4 regions of the Streptomyces sp. NPDC058637 genome follow, and region 1 is predicted to be linked to each of the others. Evidence: riboswitches for the same ligand, from Rfam matches in the RefSeq annotation. Region 1 holds a riboswitch; each other region holds the start of a gene.
What was found. Region 1 has a riboswitch for cobalamin ahead of ACFWVP_RS00530 (prenyltransferase/squalene oxidase repeat-containing protein). Riboswitches for the same ligand answer to the same signal wherever they lie in the genome.

Region 1 (7,067 bases):
TCCAGGCGCTGCACCACCGTGTTCACGTGGACGTGGAGTTCGTCCTTGGCCCGGATCAGGCTGCCGCCCGCCCCGAAGTACGCCCGGAGCGTGCGGACCAGGTGCGTGCCACGTCGTTCGTCGTAGCGCAGGAGCGGGCCGAGGACCGCGGTGACGAAGCCGTCCACGTCCTTGGCGTTGCCCAGCACCACACCGAGGAAGCCGAGTTCGTCGACGCAGGCACCCTCGCCCGCGCGCCCCAGGACCCGCATCGCGCGCAGACAGCGTGCCGCCTCCCCGTAGGCGGCGGCGAGTTCGCGGGCGCCCCGGGCGGGGCCCGTCCCGGCGACGGTGACGGGTGCCTGGACGAGGTGGCCCAGCTGTGCGGCCGCCGCCCGGGCTGCCTCGGCGACGGGCGCGGCGCCGTCACCGCAGTCGATCAACAGCACGATGGTGCCCGCGTGTTCGGCGCTGACCCCGTGGGTGTCCCCGCCGAAGAGGTAGCGCATCGCCGCGCCGCCGAGCTTCTCCCGGGCCGCCGCCTCCGCCACCAGCAGCAGATGCGGCCGGTCCAGGTCGACGCCCAGGCGCCGCCCCCGCTCGGCGAGTCCGGCCGGGTCGCGTTCCGGGTCGCCGAGCAGATCGCTGATCAGCTCGCCCCGGATCCGGTTCTCGGTCTCGGCGACCGTGCGGCGCAGCAGCAGGAGCAGACCGGTGACGACCCCGGCGCGTTCGAAGAGCCGCCGGTCGGAGTCGTCGAGCCGTTCGGCCCGGTGCAGGACCAGGCTGGCGAGGAGTTCCTGGCCCGCGAGCACGGCGCAGATCCACCGGCCGCCGCGGTGTACGGCGCGGGCCGCGTGGCGGGACTCGTCGGCGGTCTCGGCGAGCCAGCCGGCGTCCACGCTGTCGGCGGCGAATCCGGAGCCGTCCGGCCGTACGGCGGCCAGCAGGCGCCCTCCCGGGTCATGGACGGTCAGGGGGCTGTCGAGCAGCCCGGCGACGGACACGGCGACATCCTGCACATCACCGCCGCGCAGTACCAGGTCGGTGAGCCGGTCGTGGGCCTCCTCGGCCCGCTGCATGGCGGCCGAGTGGGCACGTACGGCGGCGTTGGCCTCGGCCAGTTCGGCGTTCGCCCCGGCCAGTTCCGCGAGGGCCGACCGGGTGTCGTCCAGGGCCCGGGCGGTGTCGATCGCGATCGCGGCGTGCGCGGCGAGGGAACAGAGCAGGGCGACTTCGTCGGGGCTGAAGACGCGCGGGGCGCGGTCGGCCGCGAAGAGGACGCCGATGACCTTTCCCGTACCGCCGCGGCTGGAGCCGAGGAGGAGGGGGACGCCGAGGATCGCGACGAGCCCCTCGTCCAGTACACCGGCGTTGATGTTGCGGGTGTGGCGGAAGCGGTCGTCGGTGCGGTAGTCGGGGGTCGCGTACGGGCTCGCGGTCTGTGCCACCAGTCCGCCGAGCCCTTCGCCCAGTTCGAGGCGCAGCCGCTGGAAGAGCACGGAGACCGACCCGTCGGTGACCCGCATGTAGGTGTCCCCGGCCTCCTCGTCGGGGAGCGTGAGGTAGGCGGTGTCGGTGCCGAGCAGCATCCTGGCCCGGCGCACGATGGCCTTCAGGACGTCGTCCAGGTCCCGGGAGGCCGCCAGGTCGCCCGCGGTGTCGAAGAGGGCGGTGAGCTGCAGCTCGCGGCGCCGGTGCTGGCGCAGGGCGCCCCTGATCCGCAGGGCGGTGGCGGCCGCCCGCTCCACCTCGGCCAGGTCGGCGGCGGGCACCCCGGCGGCCCTGGCCTCCGAGGTGACGGCGCCGAGCGCCTCGGCGGGGGCGTCGTCGGCCAGCAGGTCGAGGAGGCGCGCCAGGAGAGGAGCGGCGGCGGGGGACGGTTCAGACATGGGCGGCCATCGTTCTTCGGGGAGCGGGCGGAGGGTCAGTTGGCGGTCCAGCCGCCGTCCATCGCGAGGGAGGTTCCGGTGATGTGTCCCGTGCCGGGACCGCACAGCCACAGGACGGCCCCGGCCACGTCACCGGGTTCGATCAGCCGCTTGACGGCGCTGCGCTCCAGCATCACCCGGCCGACCACGTCCTGTTCCGAGATGCCGTGGCTGCGGGCCTGGTCGGCGATCTGGTTCTCGACCAGAGGGGTGCGGACGTAGCCGGGGCTGACGCAGTTGCTCGTCACCCCGTGCTCCGCCGCTTCGAGTGCGACCACCTTGCTGAGTCCCTCCAGTGCGTGCTTGGCCGAGACGTAGGCCGACTTGTAGGGGCTTGCGCGCAGCCCGTGCACGGACGAGATGTTGACGACACGCCCCCAGCCGCGTTCGTACATGCCGGGGAGCGTCCGGCGCAAGATGCGGAACGGCGCTTCCACCATCACCCGGTGGATCAGTGTGAAGCGCTCGGGCGGGAAGTCGTGCACCGGTGCCACATGCTGCAGCCCGGCGTTGTTGACCACGATGTCCGCGTCCGCGGGCAGCGCGTCCACCGCCTCGGCCACGGAGAGATCGGCCACCCAGGCCGTTCCGCCGATCCGCTCGGCCAGGTCCTTCGCCGCCTCCGCGGCCTTGTCCACCACGTGGACATGGGCGCCCGCGGCGGCGAGCACCTGGGCACAGGCCAGTCCGATGCCGCTCGCCGCACCGGTGACCAGGGCGGTGCGTCCGGCCAGGAACCGGTCTGCGGGCGGTGTGGGGGGTGCGTGGTCCGGGGTCCGGGAAGTCTGCATGGGCGTCACCGTAAGGACGTCACCGCCCGCATCACACGGGGTCGGTGCACACACCCTCGGGCGGGGCCATGGTGGCGGCGTACATGGTGCGGGGCGGGCGGCGGGCGGGCGGTCCCCGCCGTTCTCCGCGGCCCGCGGCGGGCGCAAGAGGGGCGCCGCACCCAACGGGAATCGGCGGATGTCCGTCCGCCACACGGGCGGGGCGCTCCCCGGCCCATAGTTTCCGGCCGGTAGGTCGCGCACGTGGCGGCGGGACGGGCCCGCACCCCGGGCGGGTACGTCCACGCGAACGGCTCCGGGCAGCACATGGGCCTGTACAACGTGTTCGTCACGCACACGCTCAGAAAGTCACCGACGGGCCACTTCGTGATCGCCCACTCCGGCTGTCAGGCCGGGTCCTCGTAGTCGCCCCTGATCTCCTCGGGCAGTTCGCAGCCGTCCTCGACCGCGGTGAGCGACACGATCTGCTCCGTGCCGAAGCCGGCCATCGCGTAGTGCCGGGCGTACACCTTCCAGCCCCGCTTGGCGAGGGTGCGGAAGGTGACGTCCTGCTCCGCGTGGCTGGAGACGATCTCCCAGTCCTGCTGGCGCAGCTGCCGCACGGCCGCCTCGAAGGCGTCGGCCGCCCCCGCGGCCGGTGCGTCGCCCATCCAGGGCGCGATGCACTCCTGCCAGTCGCCCGCGGGCAGACCGGCCGTGGAGGTGTCACCGGCGGGAAGTCCCGCGGTCCCGGCGACGGCGGCTATCTCGCCGGTCACCGTCTCCTTGGTGAACGGCACGGTGGGCACGGGCGACGGTTTCGGCGCGGCCCCCTCCTCGCCGACGAGACCGCAGCCCGCGGTCACCGTCATGAATGCACTCACCGCGGCGGCCACGGCCGCCGTTCCTCTTGTACGCACTGGTGCTTCCCGCCCCGGTCGATCCTGTCCACGGGCGCCCGCCCGTTGACCCCCGCCGGAGTTTCGCACGGGCTTTGACCTGCTGGGAAGCCCTTTCCCCGGGATCGCGGCCGGTCCCGTGGGCCGTGCGCCCGGGGAGGGCGCGGAGCGCCCCGGTAGAGTGAGCGGGTCGTCATCATGCCCGTACGGGGGGAAGCCGGTGCGAATCCGGCGCTGGCCCGCAGCCGTCATCCGTCCCCAGGGACGGTCAGCCGGAATGCCCCGTGTGTGAGCGTGACCGGCTCGTGCCACCGGAACCCCGGTGGCCGGCACCGTCGAGGTATACGGGGCCGGAGCCCGGTGCATCCGTGTGCCCGAGCCCGGTCCTCGCAGGAGAGGCCCATCCCGCCATGACCGTACGCCGCCGCGCGGCAGCGCTCGCGATCACCGCCGTGCTCTGTGCCGCCGCCGCCCCCGCGGCGGTCGCCGCCCCGAGCCCGTCCCCCTCTCCGTCGGCGGCGCTGCCGCCGGGTCTGTACGGGACGAAGGACCCCACGTACGACGGCGTGTGGCGCCAGTCGGTGGCCTTCCTGGCGCAGAAGATCGAGCTCGTCACGCCCGCCACGCAGTCGGTGGACTGGCTCGTCGGCCAGCAGTGCGCCGACGGGGCCTTCACCTCGTACCGCGACGCCTCCGTGCCCTGTGACGACAAGACGGTGGCGGACACCAACGCGACCGCGGCGGCGGTCCAGGCCATGGTCGAGCTGGCCGTGCACCGCGAGGTCGTGGACAAGGGCGTCACCTGGCTGAAGTCCGTCCAGAACGAGGACGGCGGCTGGGGCTACAACCCGGGCAGCCCGAGCGACGCCAACTCCACCGCCGTCGTGATCGGGGCACTGGCCCGGGCGGGCGTACCGCTGGCCGCGGTCACGAAGGCGGGCGGCGGCACGCCGTACACGGCGCTGCGGTCGTTCGCCCTGCCGTGCGGGGGGAAGGACGGCGGGGCGTTCGCCTACCAGCCGGACAAGAACGGCAAGCTCACGGCCAACGCGGACGCCACGGCGGCGGCGGTGCTCGGCGCGATGGGCAAGGGCATGGCGGCCGGCACCTCCAACGCGGCGAAGGCGCCCTCCTGCGCCGAGGGCACGGACCTGACCCCGGAGCAGTCCGCGCAGAACGGCGCCTTCCACCTCGCGGGCGCCCTGGCCGGCTCCGGTCATCTGGAGCTGCCGCCGATGCCGGGCGCCGAGGACACCGAGCCGCAGCCGGACTTCGGCAACACCGCCGACGCCGTCGTCGCGCTGGCGGCGTCGGGTCACAAGGACAAGGCGGCCGGAGCGGTCACCTACCTGGAGAAGAACGCGCGGGACTGGGCGAAGGAGGGCGGCCCCGCCGCCACCGCGCAACTGGTACTCGCCGCGCACGCGACCGGGACCGACGCCCGTGACTTCGGGGGCGTCGACCTCGTCGAGCAGCTCAACGCGACGGGCCCGGCGCCCGCCGCGACCGCCGTGCCCTCGCCGACCGCGACCGCGCAGGAGCCGAAGGACACCAGCAGCGACGACGGCGGGCTCGGCGTCTGGTGGCTGGTCGGCATCGGCCTCGCCTTCGGCGCGGGCATCGGGTTCCTGCTCAGCGGACGCCGGAAGAACCAGCAGCTGTGAGGCGCCCGCCGGGCACCGCGGCACTGCTTCTCCTCGTCGGCGCCCTGCTGGTCGTGGCGGCCGCGGGGAGCGCGCGGGCGGCGGGCTACCGCTACTGGTCGTTCTGGGAGGGCGACGGCGGGAAGAACTGGACGTACGCCACGCAGGGCCCGTCCCTGGTGCGGCCCGACGACGGCGCCGTGCAGGGCTTCCGCTTCTCGGTGAGCGAGGACTCCTCGGACTCGGCGCAGCCGCGCCGCGCCCCGGACTTCGGGGCGATCTGCGCGGGCACCCCGGCGAAGGACGGCCTCAAGCGGATCGCGCTGGTCATCGACGCGGGCACGGCGGCGGACGCCCCGCAGGGCGGGACACCGCCCGCGCCGCGCACCGCGTGTGCGCGGGTGGCGCCGGACGCGAGCACCGCGGAGGCGCTCGCCTCGGTGGCGAAGCCGCTGCGGTACGACAGTGCGGCGATGCTCTGCGCGATCTCGGGCTATCCCGCGTCGGGCTGCGGTGAGCAGGTCGGCGGGGACTCCGGTGCCGCCAAGTCCGGCGGCCCGTCCCCGGCGACCGCCGCGGACGCCGGGGATACCGCCGACGGCCCGGATGGCGGCGGTCCGTCGGCCGGTGTGCTCGCCGGGGTCGGTGCGGTGCTCCTGCTGGGTGTCGCCGCGGTGCTGCAGGCCCGTCGCCGCCGATGACCCGCGAAGCCGGCGCGGCCCGGCCGCGTCATGCCCTGCGCGCTCCCGAGGCGACCCGCGGCAACGCGCTGCCGGCCGGGGCCTGGTGGCTGTGGGCGCTCGGTCTGGCCACGGCCGCGTCCCGTACGGCCAATCCGCTGCTGCTCGGGCTGCTGGTGGGCGTGGCGGGCTATGTGGTGGCGGCGCGCCGTACGGACGCGCCGTGGGCCCGTTCGTACGGGGCGTTCATCAGGCTGGGGCTGTTCGTCGTCGGTGTGCGGCTGGTGTTCTCCGTGTTCCTCGGCTCGCCGGTGCCGGGTACGCACACGCTGTTCACGCTCCCCGAACTGCCGTTGCCCGACTGGGCGCAGGGCGTCAGGATCGGCGGCCGGGTCACGGCCGAGCAGGTCGTGTTCGCCCTGTACGACGGGGCGAAGCTGGCGACGCTGCTGATCTGTATCGGTGCGGCGAACTCGCTCGCCAACCCCGCGCGGCTGCTGAAGTCACTGCCGGGAGCGCTGTACGAGGTGGGGGTGGCCGTCGTCGTCGCGATGACGTTCGCACCGAATCTGGTGGCCGACGTGGTGCGGCTGCGGACCGCCCGCAGGCTGCGCGGCCGGCCGACCGGCGGGGTCGGGGCGGTGCTCCAGATCGGTCTGCCGGTGCTGGAGGGCGCCCTGGAGCGTTCGGTGGCGGTGGCGGCGTCGATGGACGCGCGGGGGTACGGGCGCACGGCCCGGGTCCCGGTCTCCGTCCGCCGCACCACGAACGCGCTGACGCTCGGCGGGCTGCTGGGCGTGTGCGCGGGAACGTACGCGCTGCTGTCCGCGCAGGGCGCGGTGTACGGGCTGCCGCTGCTGCTGGCCGGACTGGCCGCAGCCCTGGCGGGTCTCGGACTGGGCGGCCGGCGCACGGTCCGCACCCGCTACCGGCCCGACCGGTGGGGCGCGCGCGCCTGGCTGGTCGCGGGCTCGGGTGCCGCCGTGGCCGGGGCGATGTTCTGGGCGGCCGCCGCCGACCCGGCGGCGCTGTACCCCGGTGTCGTACCGCTGACCGCTCCCGTACTGCCGCTGTGGCCCGCCGCCGCGGTGCTGATCGGGCTGCTGCCCGCCGCCGTGGCGCCCGTCCCGCCGTCGGCTTCCCCCAAGAACCCCCAGGAGCAGGC
Region 2 (7,067 bases), on a different contig from region 1:
TCTTCAGGACCGGGCCTCGGCGGAGACGACGGCGAAGTCGTGTACCGGCAGACCGTCGTCGGACCGGTCGAGCCCGAACACCTCGCACGGCGTCCGCCCCCGCGGACGACGGTGGAGCCATGAACACATTCCTGAGCAACCTGGTCATAGCGGCGCTTCTCACCCTGGTCCTGCTGCCCTCGCTCCTCGGCCACGCACGGGAGCGCCGGATCGACCGCCAGTTGCGCGAGGCGGAGCGGAACGGGCTCCCGCGGCCCCCGGAAACGGCAGGCGCCGCGCAGCCCGTCGTGGCCACGCGGCGCCCGTTCGCCGGAAGTCGGGCGAGGGTCTAGAAGTCGTCGTCGAAGCCGACGGAGCCCTCGACCGCCACCTGGTAGGCGGACGGCCGGCGCTCGAAGAAGTTCGTCAGCTCCTGGACCCCCTGCAGCTCCATGAACGAGAAGGGGTTCTCGGATCCGTAGAGCGGCGGGAAGCCGAGCCGGGTGAGCCGCTGGTCGGCGACGCACTCCAGGTACTGGCGCATCGACTCGGTGTTCATGCCGGGCAGGCCCTCGCCGCACAGGTCACGGCCGAACTGCAGCTCCGCCTCGACGGCCTCCTTCAGCATGTCGGTGACCTGCTGCTGGAGGGCGTCGTCGAAGAGCTCGGGCTCCTCCTTGCGGACGGTGTCCACGACCTCGAAGGCGAAGTTCATGTGCATCGTCTCGTCACGGAACACCCAGTTGGTACCCGTGGCCAGACCGTGCAGCAGACCGCGCGAGCGGAACCAGTAGACGTACGCGAACGCGCCGTAGAAGAACAGCCCCTCGATGCACGCCGCGAAGCAGATCAGGTTCAGCAGGAAGCGGCGGCGGTCGGCCTTCGTCTCCAGCCGGTCGATCTTCTCGACGGAGTCCATCCACCGGAAGCAGAACTGCGCCTTCTCGCGGATCGAGGGAATCTCCTCCACCGCGTCGAAGGCCGCCGCACGGTCATCCGGGTCGGGGAGATACGTGTCGAGCAGCGTCAGATAGAACTGGACGTGCACGGCCTCCTCGAACAGCTGGCGCGACAGGTACAGCCGCGCCTCCGGGGAGTTGATGTGCTTGTAGAGCGTCAGCACCAGGTTGTTGGAGACGATCGAGTCACCCGTGGCGAAGAAGGCCACGAGCCGGCCGATCATGTGCTGCTCGCCGGGGGAGAGCTTGGCGAGATCGGCGACGTCGGAGTGGAGGTCGACCTCCTCCACCGTCCAGGTGTTCTTGATCGCGTCCCGGTAGCGCTCGTAGAAGTCCGGGTAGCGCATGGGGCGCAGGGTCAGCTCGAAGCCCGGGTCGAGCAGGTTCTTGGTGGTGGAGCTCATTACTGGCAGGCCTCGCAGGACTCGGGGTTTTCGAGCGAGCAGGCGAGGGCGTCCGCGTCGGGCGCCGAAGCCTGCTGTACGGGAACGGGTGCGGCGGCCGCCGTCGTCCCGGACGCCGCGCGGGCGATCCGGGTCGCCGGCCGCGAGCGCAGGTAGTACGTCGTCTTCAGCCCCTGCTTCCAGGCGTACGCGTACATCGAGGAGAGCTTGCCGATCGTCGGCGTCTCCAGGAACAGGTTCAGCGACTGGCTCTGGTCGAGGAAGGGCGTACGGGCCGCCGCCATGTCGATCAGACCGCGCTGGGGGATCTCCCACGCCGTGCGGTACAGCGCCCGCACGTCCTCGGGGATCCAGGCGAAGCCCTGCACGGAGCCGCTGGCCTCGCGGAGCGCCTCACGGGTCCGCGCGTCCCACACGCCGAGCCCCTTGAGCTCGTCCACCAGGTACGCGTTGACCTGGAGGAACTCACCGCTGAGGGTCTCGCGCTTGAAGAGGTTGGAGACCTGCGGCTCGATGCACTCGTACACACCGGCGATCGAGGCGATCGTCGCGGTCGGGGCGATGGCGAGCAGCAGGGAGTTGCGCATCCCCGTCCTCGCGACGCGGGCGCGCAGCGCGTCCCAGCGCTCCGGCCAGTTGACCTCGGTGTCGTAGTGGTCGGGGTGCAGCACGCCGCGGGCGGCGCGGGTCTCGGACCAGGCGGGCAACGGGCCGGACTTCTCCGCGAGGTCGCAGGAGGCCTCGTACGCGGCGAGCATGATCCGCTCGGAGATCCTCGTGGACAGTGCGCGGGCCTCCGGCGAGTCGAAGGGCAGCCGCAGCTGGAAGAAGACGTCCTGCAGACCCATCGCGCCCAGGCCCACCGGGCGCCAGCGGGCGTTGGACCGGCCGGCCTGCTCGGTCGGGTAGAAGTTGATGTCGACCACGCGGTCCAGGAAGGTCACGGCGGTACGGACGGTGGCGTCCAGCCGCTCCCAGTCCATCTCCCCGCCGGCGACGAACGCGCCGAGGTTGACGGAACCGAGGTTGCAGACGGCCGTCTCGCCGTCGTCGGTGACTTCCAGGATCTCGGTGCACAGGTTCGAGGAGTGCACGACGCGGCCCGGCTCGGCGGTCTGGTTCGCGGTCCGGTTGGAGGCGTCCTTGAACGTCATCCAGCCCTGGCCGGTCTGGGCGAGGGTCCGCATCATCCGGCCGTACAGCTCACGGGCCTGCATGGTCTTGCGGGCCAGGCCCTTGGCCTCGGCCGCCCGGTAGGCGATGTCGAAGTCGTCGCCCCACAGGTCGACCAGTTCCGGCACGTCGGCCGGGGAGAACAGCGACCAGGTGCCGTCCGTGTCCACGCGGCGCATGAACTCGTCCGGGATCCAGTGCGCCAGGTTGAGGTTGTGCGTACGCCGCTGGTCCTCACCGGTGTTGTCGCGCAGCTCCAGGAACTCCTCGATGTCCGCGTGCCAGGTCTCCAGGTAGACGGCGGCGGCGCCCTTGCGGCGGCCACCCTGGTTGACCGCGGCGACCGAGGCGTCGAGCGTCTTCAGGAACGGCACGATGCCGTTGGAGTGCCCGTTGGTGCCCCGGATCAGCGAACCGCGTGCGCGGATACGGGAGTACGAGAGGCCGATGCCGCCCGCGTGCTTGGAGAGGCGCGCCACCTGGTGGTAACGGTCGTAGATCGAGTCGAGCTCGTCCAGCGGGGAGTCCAGCAGATAGCAGGAGGACATCTGCGGGTGCCGGGTGCCGGAGTTGAAGAGCGTGGGGGAGGAGGGGAGGTAGTCGAGACGGCTCATCAGGCCGTACAGCGCCGCCACTTCGTCCAGGGCGTGCGCGGAGGTGTCCTCGGCGAGTCCGGCGGCGACCCGCAGCATGAAGTGCTGCGGGGTCTCGATGACCTGGCGGGTGAGCGGGTGGCGCAGCAGGTAGCGGCTGTACAGCGTCCGCAGGCCGAAGTAGCCGAAGCGGTCGTCGGCACGGTCGGCGAGGGCCCGCTCGGCCAGCGCGTCGAGGGACGCCGCGTGCAGCGTGACGAACTCGGCCGTGCGGTCGGCGATCAGGCCCTCGCGGTGACCGGTGGCGACCGAGGCGGAGAAGGACACCGCGCCCTGGCCGGCCGCCTCGTCCGCGATCGAGCGGGTGAGGAGCCGGGCGGCGAGCCGTGAGTAGGCGGGGTCCTCGGAGATCAGCCCCGCGGCGGCCTCGGTGGCCAGCGAGCGCAGTTCGGCCTCGTCGGAGCGCGCGTTGCGGCCTCGCAGCGCGGCGGCGGCGACCCGCCCGGGGTCGGTGTCGGGCAGATCGACGGTGAGGTCGGTCAGGGTCCGCAGCAGTGCGGTCCCGGGCCCGTCGGGCGTGGACTCGGCTGAATCGACCGCTGAAACCGGATCGGCTGGCGCGATGGTCACTGGGGCTATCCCTCGCTCGGCTCGGGGCCGGCGGGAGCGGTGATGCCGGGCAGGGCGGTGCCCGGGTGGGGGCAGCACGGCGCACGGCGTCCACCGGCCCTCCGCGAGGCCCGGACGTATGGCATCCGGCTCGGTCGAGCCGGACACGCTGTCGGCAGGTCCTCGGACTTCCGGGTGCGCAGAAGCACACCGGTCACACCGTTGCGGGACAGTTCCGGATTCGCACCGGATTCCCCTGCGGCGACAGCGAGCATGAGCATACATGTGGGGGCCGCCGATTGCGGCAGCCCCCATATGTAGTGTCGCGACGGGTCAGAAGGCCAGGCGGAACGTCAGGAGGGTGAAGCCCGGGACAGGGCTCCAGTCCCGCTCCGGGGTCCGTACGAAGCCGAGGCGGCGGTAGATCCGGTGGGCGGCCTCCATGGACGACTGGGTCGACAGGACGACCCCGGACAGCCCTTCGGTGGCGCGCGCCCGGTCGACGCAGGCCCGTACGAGCGCCTCGCCCGCACCGCGCCCACGCGCCTTCGCGGCGACGGCCAGCATCCGGAACTCCGCTTCGTCCCGGCCCGCGATGTCCGCCCAGGGGCTGCCGGGCGCGACGTAGGTGACCCCGCCCAGCAGCTCGCCGTCGGCGTCCACCGCGGCCAGCACCAGAGCCTCCGCGGCCCGCCGCCCGACGGCACGCAGCTGTTCCAGGTAGGGGTCGTCGGCGCCGAGGTCCAGCAGTCCGTCGCCGAGATACGCCTGGGCGGTCATCTCGCCCAAGGCCTCGTGCTCCTCGGTGCGGACCCGTCTGATCGAGACATCCATGACCGTCAGTCTGCCCCGGGCGGCGAGCCCGGCGCACACTCTTTCCGGGGCGGGGTGCCCCGCTCACGGTTCCGTCCCGGCGGGGCGGACCCCACCGGGACGGAACACATCACTCCGAGGGGTCAGTGACCGCCCGGGGCGCCCACCGTGGCCGGCGGGAGCTTCTTCTGGACGCCGGGATCGCCCACGTCCGCCGTGTAGTCGGACGGGGACGTCTCGTCGATGCCCGCCGGGGCCTTCAGCGCGTTGAGGACGAAGGTCAGCACGATCACCACGACGACGTTCAGCACGAACGCGGTGAGACCGATGTAGCCGATCTCCCCGATGCCGGGGATCTCCTTCGAGGAGCCGCCGAAGTGCTTCTGGGTGGGGCTCGCGACACCGTACGCGGCCACCGTGCCGTACAGCATGCCGACCGCCCAGCCCGCGATCAGGGCCCAGCGGTGGAACCACCGGGTGAACAGGCCGCCGACCAGGGCCGGCATCGTCTGGAGGATCCAGATCCCGCCGAGGAGCTGGAAGTTGATCGCCACCGTCTTGTCCATGGTCAGGACGAAGGCGAGCGCCCCGACCTTGACCAGGAGGGAGACCGTCTTGGAGACCTTGGTCTCCTGTGCGGGGGTGGCGTCGGGTTTGATGAAGTCCTTGTAGATGTTGCGGGTGAAGAGGTTCGCCGCCGCGATCGACATAATCGCCGCGGGCACCAGAGCGCCGATTCCGATGGCGGCGAATGCCACACCGGCGAACCAGTCGGGGAACATGTTCTCGAACAGCTGCGGAATGGCCAACTGCCCGTTGTCCACCTTCACCCCGGCGGCGATCGCCATGAATCCGAGCAGCGCCAGCAGACCCAGCATCAGTGAATACAGCGGCAGGATCGTGGTGTTGCGCCGGATCACCTCACGGCTGCGGCTGGAGAGCGTCGCCGTGATCGAGTGCGGATACATGAAGAGCGCCAGCGCCGATCCCAGTGCCAGCGTGGCATATCCCCAGTGGCCCATGTCGCCGGGTACGAGAGCCCCGCGCGGCTTGCCCGTCGCCTCGTTCGTCTGTGCGAAGGCCTCGCCCGCCTTGGCGAAGATGTCGTCGAATCCGCCGAGTTTGATCGGGATGTAGATGATCGCCACGGCGATGACCAGATAGATCAGGCCGTCCTTGACGAACGCGATCAGCGCGGGTGCGCGCAGCCCCGACGAATACGTGTACGCGGCGAGTACGGCGAACGCGATCAGCAGCGGCAGGTCCCTGATGAACCAGTGCGTGGTCTCGCCGCCGCCGACGCCCATGACGTCCAGTACGGCCTGGATGCCGACGAGCTGGAGCGCGATGTACGGCATCGTGGCCAGGATGCCCGTGAGGGCGACCGCCAGCGAGAGCCCCTTCGAGCCGAAGCGGCCGCGGACGAAGTCCGAGGTGGTGACGTACCCGTGCTTGTGCGATACGGACCAGAGCCGGGGCAGGAAGGTGAAGATCAGCGGGTAGACGAGGATCGTGTACGGGACGGCGAAGAAGCCGGCCGCGCCCGCCGCGTAGATCGCCGCGGGGACCGCGACGAAGGTGTACGCCGTGTAGAGGTCCCCGCCCAGCAGGAACCAGGTCACCCAGGTGCCGAACGACCGCCCGCCCAGCCCCCATTCGTCGAGGCTGGCCTCGTTCTCGGCCTTGCGCCAGCGCGCGGCCATGAATCCGATGACCGTGACGGCCAGGAAGAAGAAGATGAATACGGCGAGTGCCACGCCGTTCACGCCGTCCTTCATGCTGACGCACCCCCCTTGCGGGCGCGCTGGTCACGCTGCCACAGCTTGTACGCGATCATGGTGAGTACGGTCGAAATGACCACCCAGAGCATTTGGTACCAGTAGAAGAACGGGATGCCGATAAAGGTCGGTTCAACCTTTGCGTACGAGCTCACCCAGAGCATCGCCACGAACGGTGCGATCAGACAGAGCGCGATGACCACCCTCGCCGGTGTCACTGTCGGTGGTTTCGCTTCGGTATCTTCTGACATGTGGCGACTCCGTCCCCTCGCTGATCACCTGTTGTAATGCGCAGGAAATCTAGGCGAGAGTTCCGGGCAGCGTCACCCCCCGTCCGCATTGCGGTCGTGCAACGGTCCGGCGTCGCCCGAAATGACTGATCCCCCTGCAAATGCAAGGGGATCGGTCGAAAATGACGGTCAGTCGGTCGGCCGTTTCAGGCGGGCCACGAACTTGTACCGGTCGCCCCGGTACACCGAGCGCACCCATTCCACCGGCTCGCCGTGTCCGTCGATCGAGTGCCGGGACAGCATGAGCATCGGCAGGCCCACGTCCGTACCGAGCAGTCCCGCCTCGCGCGGGGTGGCCAGCGAGGTCTCGATGGTCTCCTCGGCCTCCGCGAGGCGGACGTCGTAGACCTCGGCCAGCGCGGTGTAGAGGGAGGTGTACTTCACGAGCGAACGACGCAGCGCGGGAAAGCGCTTGGCCGACAGGTGCGTGGTCTCGATGGCCATGGGTTCACCGCTGGCGAGCCGCAGC
Region 3 (7,067 bases), on a different contig from region 1:
GAGGGCCTCTTCGTAGCCGGCCGGATCTGCATTCCACATCGCCGCATGCGGAGCCTGCGGTACGGAGTGCAGTGTGACCAGGTCGGGGCGGAGCTCGGCGAGTTCCAGGGACGGCTGCCAGGGGGCCAGGGTGTCGTCGGGGCCGTGGACGATCAGGGTCGGGGTGCGCAGGGCCCTCGGCAGCGAGGTGTCCAGCAGTGGCGCGCCGTGCAGCCCCGTCCGGCCCTGGGCGGCCCGGACGGCGAGGGGCAGCAGCGCGGCGGGGACGCCGTGGGCGCGGGCCAGGGCACGGAGTGTGGTTTCCCAGTCCAGGACCGGGGAGTCCAGGACGAGGCCCCTGATGCGGTCCCGGAGGGCGGAGTTGACCGCGGCGTGCAGGGCCATCGAGGCACCGGTGGACCAGCCGTGGACGATGACGTTCTCGGCCCCGTAACGCACGGCGTGGCGGATGGCCGCGTCGAGGTCGCGCCATTCGGACTCGCCGAGGTGGCCGAGGCCGTCCGGGGAGCGGGGGGCGCCGGCGTCACCGCGGTAGGCGAGGTCGAGCACGGGGAGCTGCTGCTCGTGCAGGAAGCCCATGACGTTCAGCGGGTGTTCCCTGCTGGTGCCGAGGCCGTGCACGGTGATCACCCAGGTGTCGCGGGCACCGGGCACGAACCAGGCGGGCAGGAAGCCCAGCTCGCCGGGGATCTCGACCTCCTTGTAGGCCAGGCCGAGGGCGTCGAGCGGGTCGCCGGTGTGGATCTGCGGAGTCATGCGGACCTTGGTGCCCCGCACCAGGCTGCCGCGGTCGACGCGTTCCAGTCTCCGTACGACGGTGTCGGCGGAGCCGTCCGACGCCTGTCCGGTCGGCGGGCCGACGACGGCGTGGACGCCGCGGCCGGTCAGTCCGTACGTGCCGGGGCGCAGGGCGGCGAAGGAGCGGGTCAGGGTGATCTGCCCGGCCGCCGTGGCGTGCACGGTGAGTCTGCGGTCTCCGGGGAGGGGGCGGGGCGACGGGGCGCCGAGGGCGGCGTCGCTGGCGTACCGGCCGGCCGCGACCGCTGCCGCTCCGACGCCGAGGATCGTGGTGACGGCTGCTGCCGTCGCTGTTGCCGGGCGCACGGCTCCAGTGTCCCGGCCCGCGGTCCGGACGGCCAGTGGGGCGGGGCCGTCCGGTTCCGGGCCCGCCGTCAGCCGGGCTGGCCGTAGTCCTCCAGGGCGTCCTGGACGTCACGCAGCTGGGCCCGGGTGAGCAGTGCCGGGCTGTGGCCCGGCACGGAGCTCGCGGTGAGCCAGAGCCGGCACAGCCATTCGAGCTGGGCGGTGCGGTCGTAGGCCTCTTCGAGGGTGTCCCCGTAGGTGACGGTGCCGTGGTTCCGCAGGAGGCAGCCGGTGCGGTCACGCAGGGCGGCGAGCATGTGGCGCGCGAGCTCGGGTGTCCCGTAGCGGGCGTAGGGGGCAGTGCGGACCGGCCCGCCGAGCATCGCGGCGGCGTAGTGCACGAGCGGCACCTCGGTGACGAGCGTGGAGACGGCGGTGGCGTGCACGGCGTGGGTGTGGACGACGGCCGCGGCGCCGGTGCTGCCGTAGACGGCCAGGTGGAGGGGGAGTTCGCTGGTCGGCGCCAGCTCGCCGAGCACCTGGCGCCCTTCGAGGTCGACGCCGACGGCGTCGTCGGGTCCCAGCCGGTCGTAGGGCACCCCGGTGGGGGTGACCAGGACGGTCCCGCCGACCCGTGCCGAGACGTTCCCCGAGGTGCCGACGACCAGCCCCTCCGCGGCCGTCCTGCGGGCCGTGGCGACGACGCCGGCCCATGCCTGTGCGATCGCGTCCCGATCCTGGTCGCTCATGCGGTGATCCTAGGCCGGCCGGGTCGTTCCGCCGGGGCCGTCCCGGTGACGTGACCGACGTCTCTTCAATGGGACAAATCCGGCAGTTGGCAGGCGCGCGGGGGTCGGCCGGAGGCCGGTACCCGCAGTGCCACAAAGGGTCCCGGCAACTCCTCGCACACACAAGCGGAATACCCGTACGCGCTTGGGGTCACCACAACGCCCTGCCTAGTTCACCTTCCGTTCATCCAGGTTGCTTACGTTCCTACAGCCACTGACGTCGAACGATTGCCTGGGTAAATGGAACACATCACGCTGCTGCTTGCGATTGTGGTCGTGACAGCTCTCGTGTTCGATTTCACGAACGGTTTCCACGACACCGCCAACGCGATGGCGACCACCATCTCGACCGGCGCCCTCAAGCCCAAGACAGCGGTGGCCATGTCCGCCGTTCTCAACCTCGTCGGCGCGTTCCTGTCGGTGGAGGTCGCCAAGACGATCTCCGGCGGGATCATCAACGAGAACGGCCTCAGAACCGAGGTCATCTTCGCGGCGCTCGTCGGCGCCATCCTGTGGAATCTCCTGACCTGGCTGGTGGGCCTGCCCTCCAGCTCGTCCCACGCACTCTTCGGCGGGCTCATCGGCGCCGCGGTGATGTCGGCCGGCTGGTCCTCCATCAACGGCGGGACCGTCGTCACCAAGGTCCTGCTGCCCGCGATCGCCGCCCCTCTCGTCGCCGGTCTGGCCGCGCTGCTGGCCACGAAGCTGACGTACCGCCTCAACCGGAAGATCACCGACGAGGCGCAGCTGAAGTCGACCGCCAAGGGCTACCGGGCAGGCCAGATCGCCTCGGCCGGTCTCGTCTCCCTCGCCCACGGCACCAACGACGCGCAGAAGACGATGGGCATCATCACCCTGGCCCTGGTCACCGGCGGCGTCCTCGCCCCCGGCTCCAACCCGCCGGTCTGGGTCATCGCCTCCGCCGGTATCGCCATCGCGATGGGCACCTACCTCGGCGGCTGGCGCATCATCCGCACCATGGGCAGCGGCCTCACCGACCTCAGGCCGCCGCAGGGCTTCGCCGCCCAGACCAGTGCGGCCACCGTCATCCTGGCCTCCTCGCACCTCGGTTTCTCGCTCTCCACCACCCAGTCCTGCTCCGGCGCCGTGATGGGCGCGGGCCTCGGACGCAAGGGCGGCGTGGTCCGCTGGTCCACCGCCACCCGGATGTTCGTCGCCTGGGGCCTGACCCTGCCGGCCGCCGGTCTGATCGGCGCGGGCGCGGAGTTCCTCACGAAGCAGGGCCCGTGGGGCGTCGGCGTCGTCGCGGTGCTCCTCGTGGCGGGCTCCGGAGCCATCTGGACGCTGTCGCGCCGCAAGCCGGTCGACCACACCAACGTCAACGCGACCGACGCCGAGCCCGCGGGTGTCGTCACCACCGCCATCGCGGCCGTCAGCCCGCCGCCCGTCGGCTCCGGCGTCCCGGACCTCAAGACCACCATCCCGGCCCCGGCCCCGACGGCCGGAACCCCGGCCGACCCGGCCCGACCGGCCACGGTGTAAGGACAGATCCGCATGAACATCGACTGGGCAGCTCTCGCTTCCGTCTTCGGCGTCAGCCTCGTGGTCACCGTCGCACTGGTCGGCCTCTTCACCCTCGGCATCATCGGTCTCGCCAAGGCGCCGACGGCGGGGGGCGCCTCCTCCGTGATGACGCGCTCCGGCGCGTACGCCTCCTTCGCGCTGTGCGTGGCGGCCGTGGCGTACGGGATCTATCTGATCGTCGCCTGACCACCGCAGGTGGTCGCACCGGGCCGGACACACACCTGTGTGTCCGGCCCGGTGTGCGTCTGCGCACACTGAAGCCTCGCAGGTCAACGGCAGGTTGACGGGCGTTCGCGGGGCGTGGTGGACTGCCGGAGCCGTTTACGGCGACAGGAGAGGAAGCCGGTGCGAATCCGGCGCGGTCCCGCCACTGTCACCGGGGAGCAGCCCCCTCATGGAGGTCACGGCCCGCCATCGCGGGCCGGAAGGCCGGGGAAGCCGCGGATCCGGAAGCCAGGAGACTCTCGTCGCCGGTCACGTCGAACCAGGGCGCGGACCCTGAGTGAGGACATCTGCCATGCCTGGCTGCCGTGCGTCGGTCCCTGCATCACCCGTTGCGCCACCCGTGACGAAGGTCCTCCGAGGCGCGACGGCCGGCTGAGCCGTGCGAGCCGACCGCATCTTCGCGTACGGCGCCGCCGCCGGTCTGATCGGCGACCTGCTGCTCGGTGATCCCCGGCGGGGCCATCCCGTCGCCGCCTTCGGGCGGGCCGCGGCAGGCGTCGAGAACCGGCTGTGGCGCGACGACCGCGGCCGGGGCGCCCTGCACGCGCTGGTCTGCGCCGGGGGCGCCGCCGGCGCCGCCGCCCTGGCCGCCCGCGCCGTACGGAACCGTCCCGCCGCGGCCGTGGCCCTGACCGCCGCCGCCACCTGGTCCGTCGTCGGCGGTACGTCGCTGGGCCGCGAGGCCCGCGCCATCGGCGGCGCTCTCGCCGCCGGTGACATCGAGCTGGCCCGGGAGCGGCTGCCGCACCTGTGCGGCCGTGACCCGTACTCCCTCGACGGGCGGCAGATCGCCCGCGCGGTGGTGGAGTCCGTCGCCGAGAACACCTCCGACGCCGTCGTGGGGGCCCTGGTGTGGGGTGCGCTGGGCGGGGTGCCCGGCCTGGTCGGGTTCCGGGCCGTCAACACCCTGGACGCCATGGTCGGTCACAGGTCGCCGCGCCACCTGCGCTACGGCTGGGCCTCCGCCCGGCTCGACGACCTCGCCGGCTGGCCCGGCGCGCGCCTCACGGCCGTGCTCGCGGCGGCCTCCGGGGGAAAGCCGCGCGCGGCCGTACGGGCCTGGCGGGCCGACGCCGGGAAGCATCCGAGCCCCAACGCGGGCCCGGTCGAGGCCTCGTTCGCCGGTGCGCTCGGTGTACGGCTCGGCGGGACCCTCGCGTACGGCGGACGGGTCGAGCACCGGCCCGTGCTCAACGGGGAGGCGGGCCGGGACGTGCGGGTCGCGGACATCGAACGCGCGGTGCGGCTGTCGCGCCGCGTGAGTGTGCTGGCCCTCGGCGTGTGTGTGGCCGGGCGGCTGGCCGTGGGACGGAGGGGTCGGGCATGAGCGCAGGACCGGGCGGCGGACTGCTGGTCGCGGGGACCACCTCGGACGCGGGCAAGAGCGTCGTCACGGCGGGGATCTGCCGGTGGCTGGTGCGCCGGGGGGTGAAGGTCGCGCCGTTCAAGGCCCAGAACATGTCGCTGAACTCCTTCGTCACCCGTGAGGGTGCCGAGATCGGCCGCGCCCAGGCGATGCAGGCGCAGGCCGCCCGGGTGGAGCCGACCGCGCTGATGAATCCGGTGCTGCTGAAGCCCGGCGGCGACCGTTCCAGTCAGGTGGTCCTGATGGGGAGGCCGGTCGGTGAGATGAGTGCGCGCGGCTATCACGGGGGGCGCCAGGAAGCCCTGTTCGGGACGGTCGTGGACTGTCTGGAGCAGCTCCGGGGCACGTATGACGCCGTGATCTGCGAGGGGGCCGGCAGTCCGGCCGAGATCAATCTGCGGCGTACGGACATCGTGAACATGGGTGTCGCGCGGGCCGCGCGCTTCCCGGTGCTGGTCGTCGGGGACATCGACCGGGGCGGTGTGTTCGCCTCGTTCTTCGGTACGACGGCGCTGCTGGCCGCCGAGGACCAGGAGCTGGTCGCGGGGTACCTCGTGAACAAGTTCCGGGGTGACGTCTCGCTGCTGGAGCCCGGCCTGGACATGCTGTACGAGCTCACGGGCCGGCGGACGTACGGGGTGCTGCCGTTCGCCCACGGTCTGGGCATCGACGAGGAGGACGGGCTGCGCGTGTCGATGCGCGGCGCCGTCCGGGAGTCGGTCGTCGCCCCGCCGCACGGGGAGGACGTCCTGCGGGTCGCGGTGTGTGCCGTGCCGCTGATGTCGAACTTCACCGATGTGGACGCGCTGGCGGCCGAGCCGGGTGTGGTGGTGCGGTTCGTGGACCGGGCCGAGGAGCTGGCGGACGCGGACCTGGTGATCGTGCCCGGTACGCGCGGCACGGTGAAGGCGCTCGCGTGGCTGCGTGAGCGGGGGCTGGCCGGCGCGCTGGCGCGGCGGGCCGCCGAGGGGCGTCCGGTGCTGGGCATCTGCGGCGGGTTCCAGGTGCTGGGTGAGTCGATCGAGGACGAGGTGGAGTCGCGGGCGGGGCTGGTCGACGGGCTCGGACTGCTGCCGGTGCGGGTCCGTTTCGGCCGGGAGAAGGTGCTGGGCCGGCCGGTCGGCTCGGCGCTCGGGGAGCCCGTGGAGGGGTACGAGATCCATCACGGGGTCGCCGAGGTGCGCGGCGGTGAGCCGTTCCTGGACGGGTGCCGGGTGGGCTCGGTGTGGGGGACGCACTGGCACGGGTCACTGGAGAGCGACGGGTTTAGGCGGCGGTTCCTGGAGGAGGTGGCGCGGGCGGCGGGACGGCGGTTCGTGGCCGCCCCGGACACGAGTTTCGCGGCGTTGCGGGAGGAGCAGCTGGATCGGCTGGGGGATCTGGTCGAGGAGCACGCGGACACGGACGCGTTGTGGCGGTTGATCTCCGAGGGGGCGCCGCGGGGGTTGCCGTTCGTGCCGCCGGGGGCGCCCCGGGGGGCCTCCCGTGATCGGGGCTCCGCCCCGGACCCCGGTCCTCGATCGCCGGAGGGGCTTGTTCTCGTGCCCCGGGCCGCGGAGCGGGAGCCGGGTGGTTCGGAGTTCGTGGAGCGGACGTCCGGTGTGGCTGGAGATGTTGTGCACGTGACAGAGGAGGCACTGTGAGTACCCCGTATCCCTTCACCGCCATCGTCGGACAGGACGATCTACGGCTGGGGCTGTTGCTCAACGCCGTCAGTCCGGCCGTCGGCGGGGTGCTCGTGCGGGGTGAGAAGGGCACCGCCAAGTCCACCGCCGTGCGGGCCCTCGCCGCGCTGATGCCTGAGGTGTCCGTGGTCTCCGGGTGCCGGTTCTCGTGTGACCCGGCCGGGCCCGATCCGGCGTGTCCCGACGGTCCGCACGAGGCCGGTACCGGCGTGTCACGGACGGCGCGGACCGTGGAGCTGCCCGTCGGCGCGTCGGAGGACCGGCTGGTGGGCGCGCTCGACATCGAGCGGGCCCTCTCGGAGGGCGTGAAGGCGTTCGAGCCGGGGCTCCTGGCCGACGCGCACCGCGGGATCCTGTACGTGGACGAGGTCAACC
Region 4 (7,067 bases), on a different contig from region 1:
GCGGCCACGGCTCCCGAGACGTGGCAGACGTACGACGTCACGTTCCGTGCGGCGCGGTTCGACGACAGCGGCACCAAGACCGCCGACGCGCGCGTGACGGTGGTGTGGAACGGCCAGAAGGTCCACGACGACATCGCGATCGACGGACCGACCGGTGCGGGTCTGCCGGAGGGCCCGTCGGCCGGAGCGATCCGTCTCCAGGACCACGGGAACAAGGTGCGGTTCCGGAACATCCGGATCGAACCGCTGAGCTGACGCCCCTGCGGTTCCGGAACATCCGGATCGGACGGCTGAGTCGAGTCCCGGTTCCGCCGGGGCACGGGGCACGGGGCACCTGCGAACCGTAGGTGCCCCACGCTGTTCTCCGTGTGCGGGGTACAGATGGACTCGGTCAGAAGGCGAAGACCGGTCCCTCGCCCAGACCTGCCCGCATCTCGCACGCGTTGGCGAAGGCGGTCGACCAGGAGACGCTACGGCCCTGCCAGACGCCGGTCGCGCCGATGACGACGGGATCCCACTGCCGCGTGCAGTTTCCCTGCGGGCGTGGCGTGGTCAACCGGGTGAACTCCCCTTCGACCGCACGCAGTTCCGTACACGCGGCGGTGGGCGCGGGGTGTGTGCCGCTCGGGCGGGGCGCGCAGCTCAGGGTGACAGCCCGTTCGACGGTGACCGCGTCGGCGTCGCCACTGCCGACGGACAGCACGAGGGCCGAAGGCGCGTAGAGGCCGGCCGGCTGAGCGGGGCGGGCCTGTGCGACGCCCATGGTCGCCGTGCCGGACATGACGAGTACGGACACCGCGGTGGCTACGCCGATTCTGCCGAGGTCGTGACGCATGCGTGCGACTCCTTTGCATGGTGTGGTGATTGCGGTGGGGAGTCTGGTGCTTGCAAGGAGTGATCGCACATCGATCGGTACTTTCCGGCCCGATCCGTGGGGAACAGGACTACCGAATGGCCGTTCGGCCAGCTCGGAGGCGGTGTGCACCCCTCGCGTCAGACGTCCAGCATGTGGACGAATTTCAGTGGTACAACCGCGAACTACGCTCTGACCTGCATGGATGGCGATGCGCTTCGCGGGTGAGAATACGGGCTTCGGCCGGAAAACAGCGCCTGGGGGCCACCGCCCCCTCGCCCGGTACCACGTCACCTGCCCCCCACGGCTGGCGCCGTCACCGCCGCCGGACCGTGCCAGAGACCAGCTGGCCCACCAGCACACCGGCGTAGCCGCGCGCATCGCCCCCTCCGTCGCACGCGCCCCGCGAACGGAGCGCGGATCGTCTCTCCTCGTCGCGGTGGGGGACGCCGGCCGAGGCCGCTGAGTTCCACCGGCGCCCTGGTCCTCGGGATCCGCCGGACTTCCGGACACGTACGGCCGCGCGAGTCGCTGCACGATGGTCACCCCAACAGGACCGGCAAGAAGGTAAATTCGAACAATGAGTTCACCCAGCGGCCCCGTCCCGCACCCGCCGAAGGGGCAGGGCCGGCTCCTCGCAGTGAGCGATCTCCACGTGGGGATCGCCGACAACCGCCCCATCGCCGACCAGCTGCGCCCTTCGTCCGACGAGGACTGGCTCATCGTCGCGGGTGATGTGGCGGAACAGGCCGAAGAGGTCGAGCGGGCCCTTGAGACGCTGGCCGGGCGGTTCGCCCACGTGATCTGGACGCCGGGCAACCACGAGCTGTGGACCGTGGACAGGGATCCGGTGAAACTGCGCGGCCGGGCACGGTACGACCACCTCGTCCGGGTGTGCGCGGAGCTGGGTGTGACGAGCCCCGAGGACCCGTACCCGCGGTGGCGGGGAGCGGACGGGCCTGTGGCCGTGGCCCCGGTGTTCCTGCTGTACGACTACACGTTCAGAGTCCCGGGGACGGCCACCAAGGAGGAGTCCCTGGCGCGGGCGCACGAGGCGGGGGTCGTCTGCACCGATGAATACCTGCTGCACCCGGACCCGTACCCGACCCGCGACGACTGGTGCCGGGCGCGGGTCGCGCTGACCGAGGAGCGGCTGGCCGCGCACGACCCGGAGGTCCCGCTCGTGATCGCGGGCCACTGGCCGCTGGTGCGCGAACCCACGTCGGTCATGTGGTACCCGGAATTCGCCCAGTGGTGCGGCACGGAACTCACCGCCGACTGGCACCGCCGCTTCAATGTCGCGGCCGTCGTCTACGGGCACCTGCACATCCCCCGTACGACCTGGTACGACGGTGTGCGGTTCGAGGAGGTCTCGATCGGCTACCCGCGGGAGTGGCGCAAGCGCGGGCACCCGCGCGGGCTGCTGCGGCAGATCCTCCCGTACGAGGGGGAGGGTGCCCCGGCGGGCCCGGATCCTTCGGGGACGTCCGGCGTCGCGCGCTCCGCATCCGGTTCACCCGGTTCACCTGGGATGCCCGGGTCTCCGACTTCCCCGACTTCCCCGGCTTCCCCGGGGGACGCGGGCGCCGCGTCGTGATCGAACGGCTGCTTCCCGCGTACGTGGCATGCGCGGACACGTACGAGACGGAGGCTCCGGCCGGAACCCTCTATCCGGAGGAGGCGCTGCTGGTCGCCACGAGCGTGGACCGGCGCAGGCACGAGTTCGCGGCCGTACGCGCCTGTGCGAGACGGGCCATGGCGACCCTCGGGCTGCCGCCGCAGCCGGTGCTGCGCGGTCACCGCGGCGTACCGCTGTGGCCTGCGGGGATCGTGGGCAGCATGACGCACTGCGACGGTTACCGTGCCGCGGTGCTGGCCCGGGCGCCCGACGTCCGTGCGCTCGGCATCGACGCCGAGCCGAACGAGCCGCTGCCGCCCGACGTGTGGGAGGCGGTGTCGCTGCCCTCGGAGCGGCGGCGGATCTACCCGGAGGTGCTGCCAGGGGGCTCCCCGGGAGTTCTGCCGGGTCGTACACCCGGGACGGGTAGCGCGATGCCGCACTGGGACCGGCTGCTCTTCAGCGCAAAGGAAAGCGTGTTCAAGACGTGGTTCCCGATCACCCGGATCGAACTCGACTTCGACGAGGCCGACATCACGTTCCACCGGAGCTCCGAGACCGCCACCGAAGGCACGTTCACCGCGGAGCTGCTGCGCCGGGCGCCGGGGATGCCGGTGTCGTACGAGGGGAAGTGGCTGGTCGACAACGGCATCGCGGTCACGGCGATCGCGCTTCCCCACGGCTGAAGCCACCACGATCGGTCGCGCTCCCTGATGGCTGAGGTCACCGCGGTCGCCCGGTCCCTCCGGACGTTGCTCGGCACCATGGGTTTCGGGCCGCTATCGGCCCAGCGGCCGTCCGCACCGCAGGTTCCAGCGGCCGGACCGTCCGCTGAGCTCGGTCAGGGTCAGCGGGGCGACATCGAGCCGCCAGAAGGTCTCCATCGGCAGCCCCAGAGCGTGGACCATCGCGGCGCGCACGACCGCCGGTTCGACGACCGCGAGCCGTCGGCCCGAGCCCCACGCCGGGGAATCCAGCAGCGTGCCCACCCGGGACGTCAGATCCAGCAGCGACTCGCCACCGTGCGGAGCGGCCGACGGGTCGGTCAGCCAGGCCGTCACCGCGTCCGGCTCGGCGGCGCTCACCTCGGAGAGCCGCCGACCGCGCCAGCGCCCCATGTCCCAGTCGCGGAGGGCGGATTCGGGCCGGGCGGCCGCGGCAGGCCCGGCTGTCCCGGTGAGCCCGAGCGCCTCGGCGGTCTGTCGGCAGGGGACGGACGGGCCGTGCGCCCGGTGGTCGGAGACAGGTACCGCACCGGCGGCAGCGGCGGCCGTGGCGCTGCGTGCACCGGCCTCGTCCAAGGGCGCGTCGGCCTCGAAGCGGGCGCCCCGCAGCGCGGAGCTCATGGCCGGTGAGATCAACATCACCCGTACCGTCATCCTCTGTCTCCCCTTCCTGAACAGGAGCCTCCTGCGAGAGCGCCCTATGGGAACACGGCCCGTCCTGCGGGCCGTTGTCGGGGCCGTCGCACCATGGCGGTGGCCGAACCGCAGGCGGTATGGTCGCGGCACCCATGACGAGGGTGCAACGGAAGTCCGGTGAGAATCCGGCACGGTCGCGCCACTGTGTACCCGCATCGCTGCGGGGAGTCAGACCCGGCACCTTCGTCTCAGGCACCACGACAGGGACGCGTGTTCCCACAGGAGGTTCTGCCATGGCACATTCTGCCGCCCCCACGACCGTCGCACCGGTCATCACCCCCATCTCGCTGAAGGCCATCGCACCCTGGGCCGTCTTCTTCGGCATCCTCATGCTCGTCCTGCTGTACTTCGTCGGAGCCGAGCAGGGAGCCACCGCGGTCATCTCAGGCGAGGCCGTGCACGAGTGGGTCCACGACGGCCGTCACCTCCTCGGCTTCCCCTGCCACTGAGACTTCGGGAACCAGAGGGACGTCTCATGAACTCCGTATCGGTCAGAGCTCTGCTCATCCGCGGCATGCTGGCCGGCCTCCTGGCCGGCGCGCTCGCCCTTGCCGTGGCCTACTTCCTCGGTGAGTCGCGGGTGGACGCCGCCATCGCGCTGGAAGAGGCACAGGCGCACTCGCACGCCCACGAGCACGGCGAGGAACTGGTCACGCGCACGATGCAGGCCACCGGCGGTCTCGCCACCGGCGTCCTGGTCTTCGGCGTGGCCGTCGGCGGCATTGCCGCACTCGTCTTCTGCTACGCCCTGGGCCGCATCGGCTCCTTCGGCCCGCGGGCCACGGCAGCATTCATCGCAGGGGGTGCCCTGCTGACGGTGTACGTCGTGCCCTTCCTGAAGTACCCGGCCAACCCCCCGGCCGTGGGGAACCCGGACACCATCGGGCAACGCACCGGGCTGTTCTTCCTGATGGTCGCGCTCAGCGTGCTGCTCGCGGTGGCCGCCGTCATCACGGGCAGGCGGCTCGCACCGCGGTGGGGCAACTGGAACGCCACGATCACCGCGGCCGGAACATACGTCTTTCTCATCGGGCTCGCGTACGCCTTCCTGCCCTCGTTCAACGAAGTCGGCGCGGACTTCCCCGCCAGTCTGCTGTGGGAGTTCCGGCTGGCGACACTCGCGGTCCAGACGACCCTCTGGGTCAGCTTCGGTCTCGTGTTCGGCCACCTCACGGAGCGGCTGCTGGTGCCGCGTCCGAGTACGGGTGGTGAGGTGGCGGCCGACCGTGTCGCTGCCCGCTCGGCGGGTGCCGTGAGCTGACACGCACACCTGCCGACCTCACGATCGAGCCCGCCGGGGAGACATCCGGCGGGCTCCGTCGTTGTGTGGGCGGGTTCGGCACTCCGCAGGACGAGGAAGCCCCGACCACCGCGGCCCCGTTGGTCCCGGGCAGGAGGGCCCGGTCCCGGCCTCTCCGCCCGGGTCCAGACCCTCCGCCCCGTTCCGCTACCGCACCGCGTCCGGTCCGAAGTCGCCCGTCAGGGCGGCGGCCATCCGCAGGTGCGGGGCCGCCTCCGCGGCCCGGCCCTGGCGTTCGAGGGTGCGCCCGAGCATCAGCCGCGCGTAGTCCTCGACGGGGTCGAGCGCCAGCACCTCACGCAGTTCCGCCTCGGCCTTCGTCAGCCGCGCCGAGTGGTAGTAGGCGCGCGCCAGCAGCAGGCGCGGGGCGACCTGCTCCGGCACCTCCTCGACCAGCCCGCCGAGGATGCGTGCCGCAGCCACGTACTCCTTCGCCTCGAAGAACAGCCGCGCCCGGTCCCAGCGGTCGGCGGGCGTACCGAATTCGTAGTAGGTGTCGTCCACTTCTCCTCCTCGGCCGAAAAGCTTGCAGATGCGTCAACACAGTAGAGTAGTTCAACATTCCACTAAAATTTCGGCGTGGGGACCGGTGCTCCGTGTCCGCCCGGGAATAGGTTGAGCACCATGAGCAATCTCGATCGCCAGGCCACACCCTCCGTCTGCGGAGGGCGGGGTTTCGTTGTCGCCGAACCGGTACGTGAACTCCTCACCCCGCGCCGGGTGCAGCTCGGCGAGTCCACGGAGGTCCGCAGGCTGCTGCCCAATCTCGGGCGCCGGATGGTCGGAGCCTGGGCTTTCGTGGATCACTACGGCCCCGACGACATCGCGGAGGAGCCCGGGATGCAGGTGCCCCCACACCCGCACATGGGTCTGCAGACGGTCAGCTGGCTGCACGACGGTGAGGTGCTGCACCGTGACAGCCTGGGCAGCCTCCGGACGATCCGCCCCCGTGAGCTGGGCCTCATGACATCCGGCAGGGCCATCAGTCACTCCGAGGAGAGCCCGAAACCCCACGCCCGGTTTCTGCACGGCGCCCAGCTCTGGGTGGCCCTGCCGGACGCCCACAGGAACGTCGAACCCCACTTCCAGCACCACACCGACCTGCCGACCGTCTCGGCACCGGGCCTCACCGCCACGGTGATCCTCGGCGAACTCGACGGGGCCACGTCACCCGGTTCGGCCTACACCCCGATCGTCGGAGCCGACCTGGCCCTCACGCGCGGTGCCGAGGCCCGGCTGCCCCTCGACCCCGACTTCGAGTACGCCGTGCTCTCGATGTCCGGCGAGGCGGAGGTCGACGGTGTCCCGGTGCTGCCGGGCTCGATGCTCTACCTCGGCTGCGGTCGCACGGAGCTCCCGTTGCGCGCCGCATCCGATGCGGGGCTGATGCTGCTCGGCGGTGAGCCGTTCGAGGAGGAGATCGTCATGTGGTGGAACTTCATCGGGCGGTCCCATGAGGAGATCGAGGCGGCCAGGCTGGACTGGATGGAGGGCCCCCGGTTCGGTGAAGTGAAGGGCTACGACGGCGACCGGCTCTCTGCTCCCGCCCTGCCGCCGGTGGCGCTGAAACCTCGGGGAAGGGTGCGCTGAGCTGCGCCGATGTGGCCCGCGCCAAGCGCGCCCCTTGTCGCGGCAACTCGGCTCCATGCTCATGAGCGGAATCGGTCGAGCGCCTCTCCGGAAGCTTCCGCCGCACGTGCCCGGGATTCCGAGGTGTGGTCGTGCGCGAGCAGCTTCGGTAGACCCGATGCTGACCCGATGCCGACTTTGCTGACGGGGTGTCAGGCGAATTCGCGTCATGGTCTGGCTGGTCTGCTGTCTGTGATGAGCGGACTGGGTACCTGGGGCTGGAGCTTTTCCTGACTCGTGGCAGTT

Region 2: it holds a riboswitch for cobalamin, as region 1 does, so the genes downstream of both, ACFWVP_RS15060 (ribonucleoside-diphosphate reductase subunit alpha) here and ACFWVP_RS00530 (prenyltransferase/squalene oxidase repeat-containing protein) in region 1, are expected to answer to the same signal.
Region 3: it holds a riboswitch for cobalamin, as region 1 does, so the genes downstream of both, ACFWVP_RS30875 (cobalamin biosynthesis protein) here and ACFWVP_RS00530 (prenyltransferase/squalene oxidase repeat-containing protein) in region 1, are expected to answer to the same signal.
Region 4: it holds a riboswitch for cobalamin, as region 1 does, so the genes downstream of both, ACFWVP_RS02470 (CbtB-domain containing protein) here and ACFWVP_RS00530 (prenyltransferase/squalene oxidase repeat-containing protein) in region 1, are expected to answer to the same signal.

What each region holds. Positions count from the first base shown of each region.
Region 1 is NZ_JBHXRD010000001.1:113,580-120,646, forward strand. It holds gene ACFWVP_RS00510 (helix-turn-helix domain-containing protein) at 1-1,871, opposite strand, end outside; gene ACFWVP_RS00515 (3-hydroxybutyrate dehydrogenase) at 1,907-2,701, opposite strand; partial or broken gene ACFWVP_RS00520 (esterase) at 2,939-3,106, shown strand; gene ACFWVP_RS00525 (hypothetical protein) at 3,088-3,552, opposite strand; cobalamin riboswitch at 3,760-3,883, shown strand; gene ACFWVP_RS00530 (prenyltransferase/squalene oxidase repeat-containing protein) at 3,990-5,243, shown strand; gene ACFWVP_RS00535 (SCO2322 family protein) at 5,240-5,923, shown strand; gene ACFWVP_RS00540 (energy-coupling factor transporter transmembrane component T) at 5,920-7,067, shown strand, end outside.
Region 2 is NZ_JBHXRD010000012.1:168,772-175,838, forward strand. It holds partial or broken gene ACFWVP_RS15045 (helix-turn-helix domain-containing protein) at 1-87, opposite strand, end outside; gene ACFWVP_RS15050 (hypothetical protein) at 120-332, shown strand; gene ACFWVP_RS15055 (ribonucleotide-diphosphate reductase subunit beta) at 329-1,342, opposite strand; gene ACFWVP_RS15060 (ribonucleoside-diphosphate reductase subunit alpha) at 1,342-3,738, opposite strand; cobalamin riboswitch at 3,874-4,032, opposite strand; gene ACFWVP_RS15065 (GNAT family N-acetyltransferase) at 4,051-4,551, opposite strand; gene mctP (monocarboxylate uptake permease MctP) at 4,674-6,308, opposite strand; gene ACFWVP_RS15075 (DUF3311 domain-containing protein) at 6,305-6,559, opposite strand; gene ACFWVP_RS15080 (GntR family transcriptional regulator) at 6,728-7,067, opposite strand, start outside.
Region 3 is NZ_JBHXRD010000042.1:5,925-12,991, reverse strand. It holds gene ACFWVP_RS30895 (alpha/beta hydrolase) at 1-1,104, opposite strand, end outside; gene ACFWVP_RS30890 (class II aldolase/adducin family protein) at 1,173-1,832, opposite strand; gene ACFWVP_RS30885 (anion permease) at 2,112-3,374, shown strand; gene ACFWVP_RS30880 (hypothetical protein) at 3,387-3,602, shown strand; cobalamin riboswitch at 3,751-3,880, shown strand; gene ACFWVP_RS30875 (cobalamin biosynthesis protein) at 4,021-4,968, shown strand; gene ACFWVP_RS30870 (cobyric acid synthase) at 4,965-6,650, shown strand; gene ACFWVP_RS30865 (putative cobaltochelatase) at 6,647-7,067, shown strand, end outside.
Region 4 is NZ_JBHXRD010000002.1:73,194-80,260, forward strand. It holds gene ACFWVP_RS02445 (family 16 glycoside hydrolase) at 1-255, shown strand, start outside; gene ACFWVP_RS02450 (subtilase-type protease inhibitor) at 392-835, opposite strand; gene ACFWVP_RS02455 (metallophosphoesterase family protein) at 1,434-2,450, shown strand; gene ACFWVP_RS02460 (4'-phosphopantetheinyl transferase) at 2,447-3,157, shown strand; gene ACFWVP_RS02465 (histidine phosphatase family protein) at 3,251-3,850, opposite strand; cobalamin riboswitch at 3,960-4,089, shown strand; gene ACFWVP_RS02470 (CbtB-domain containing protein) at 4,126-4,341, shown strand; gene ACFWVP_RS02475 (CbtA family protein) at 4,368-5,153, shown strand; gene ACFWVP_RS02480 (tetratricopeptide repeat protein) at 5,340-5,696, opposite strand; gene ACFWVP_RS02485 (pirin family protein) at 5,817-6,782, shown strand.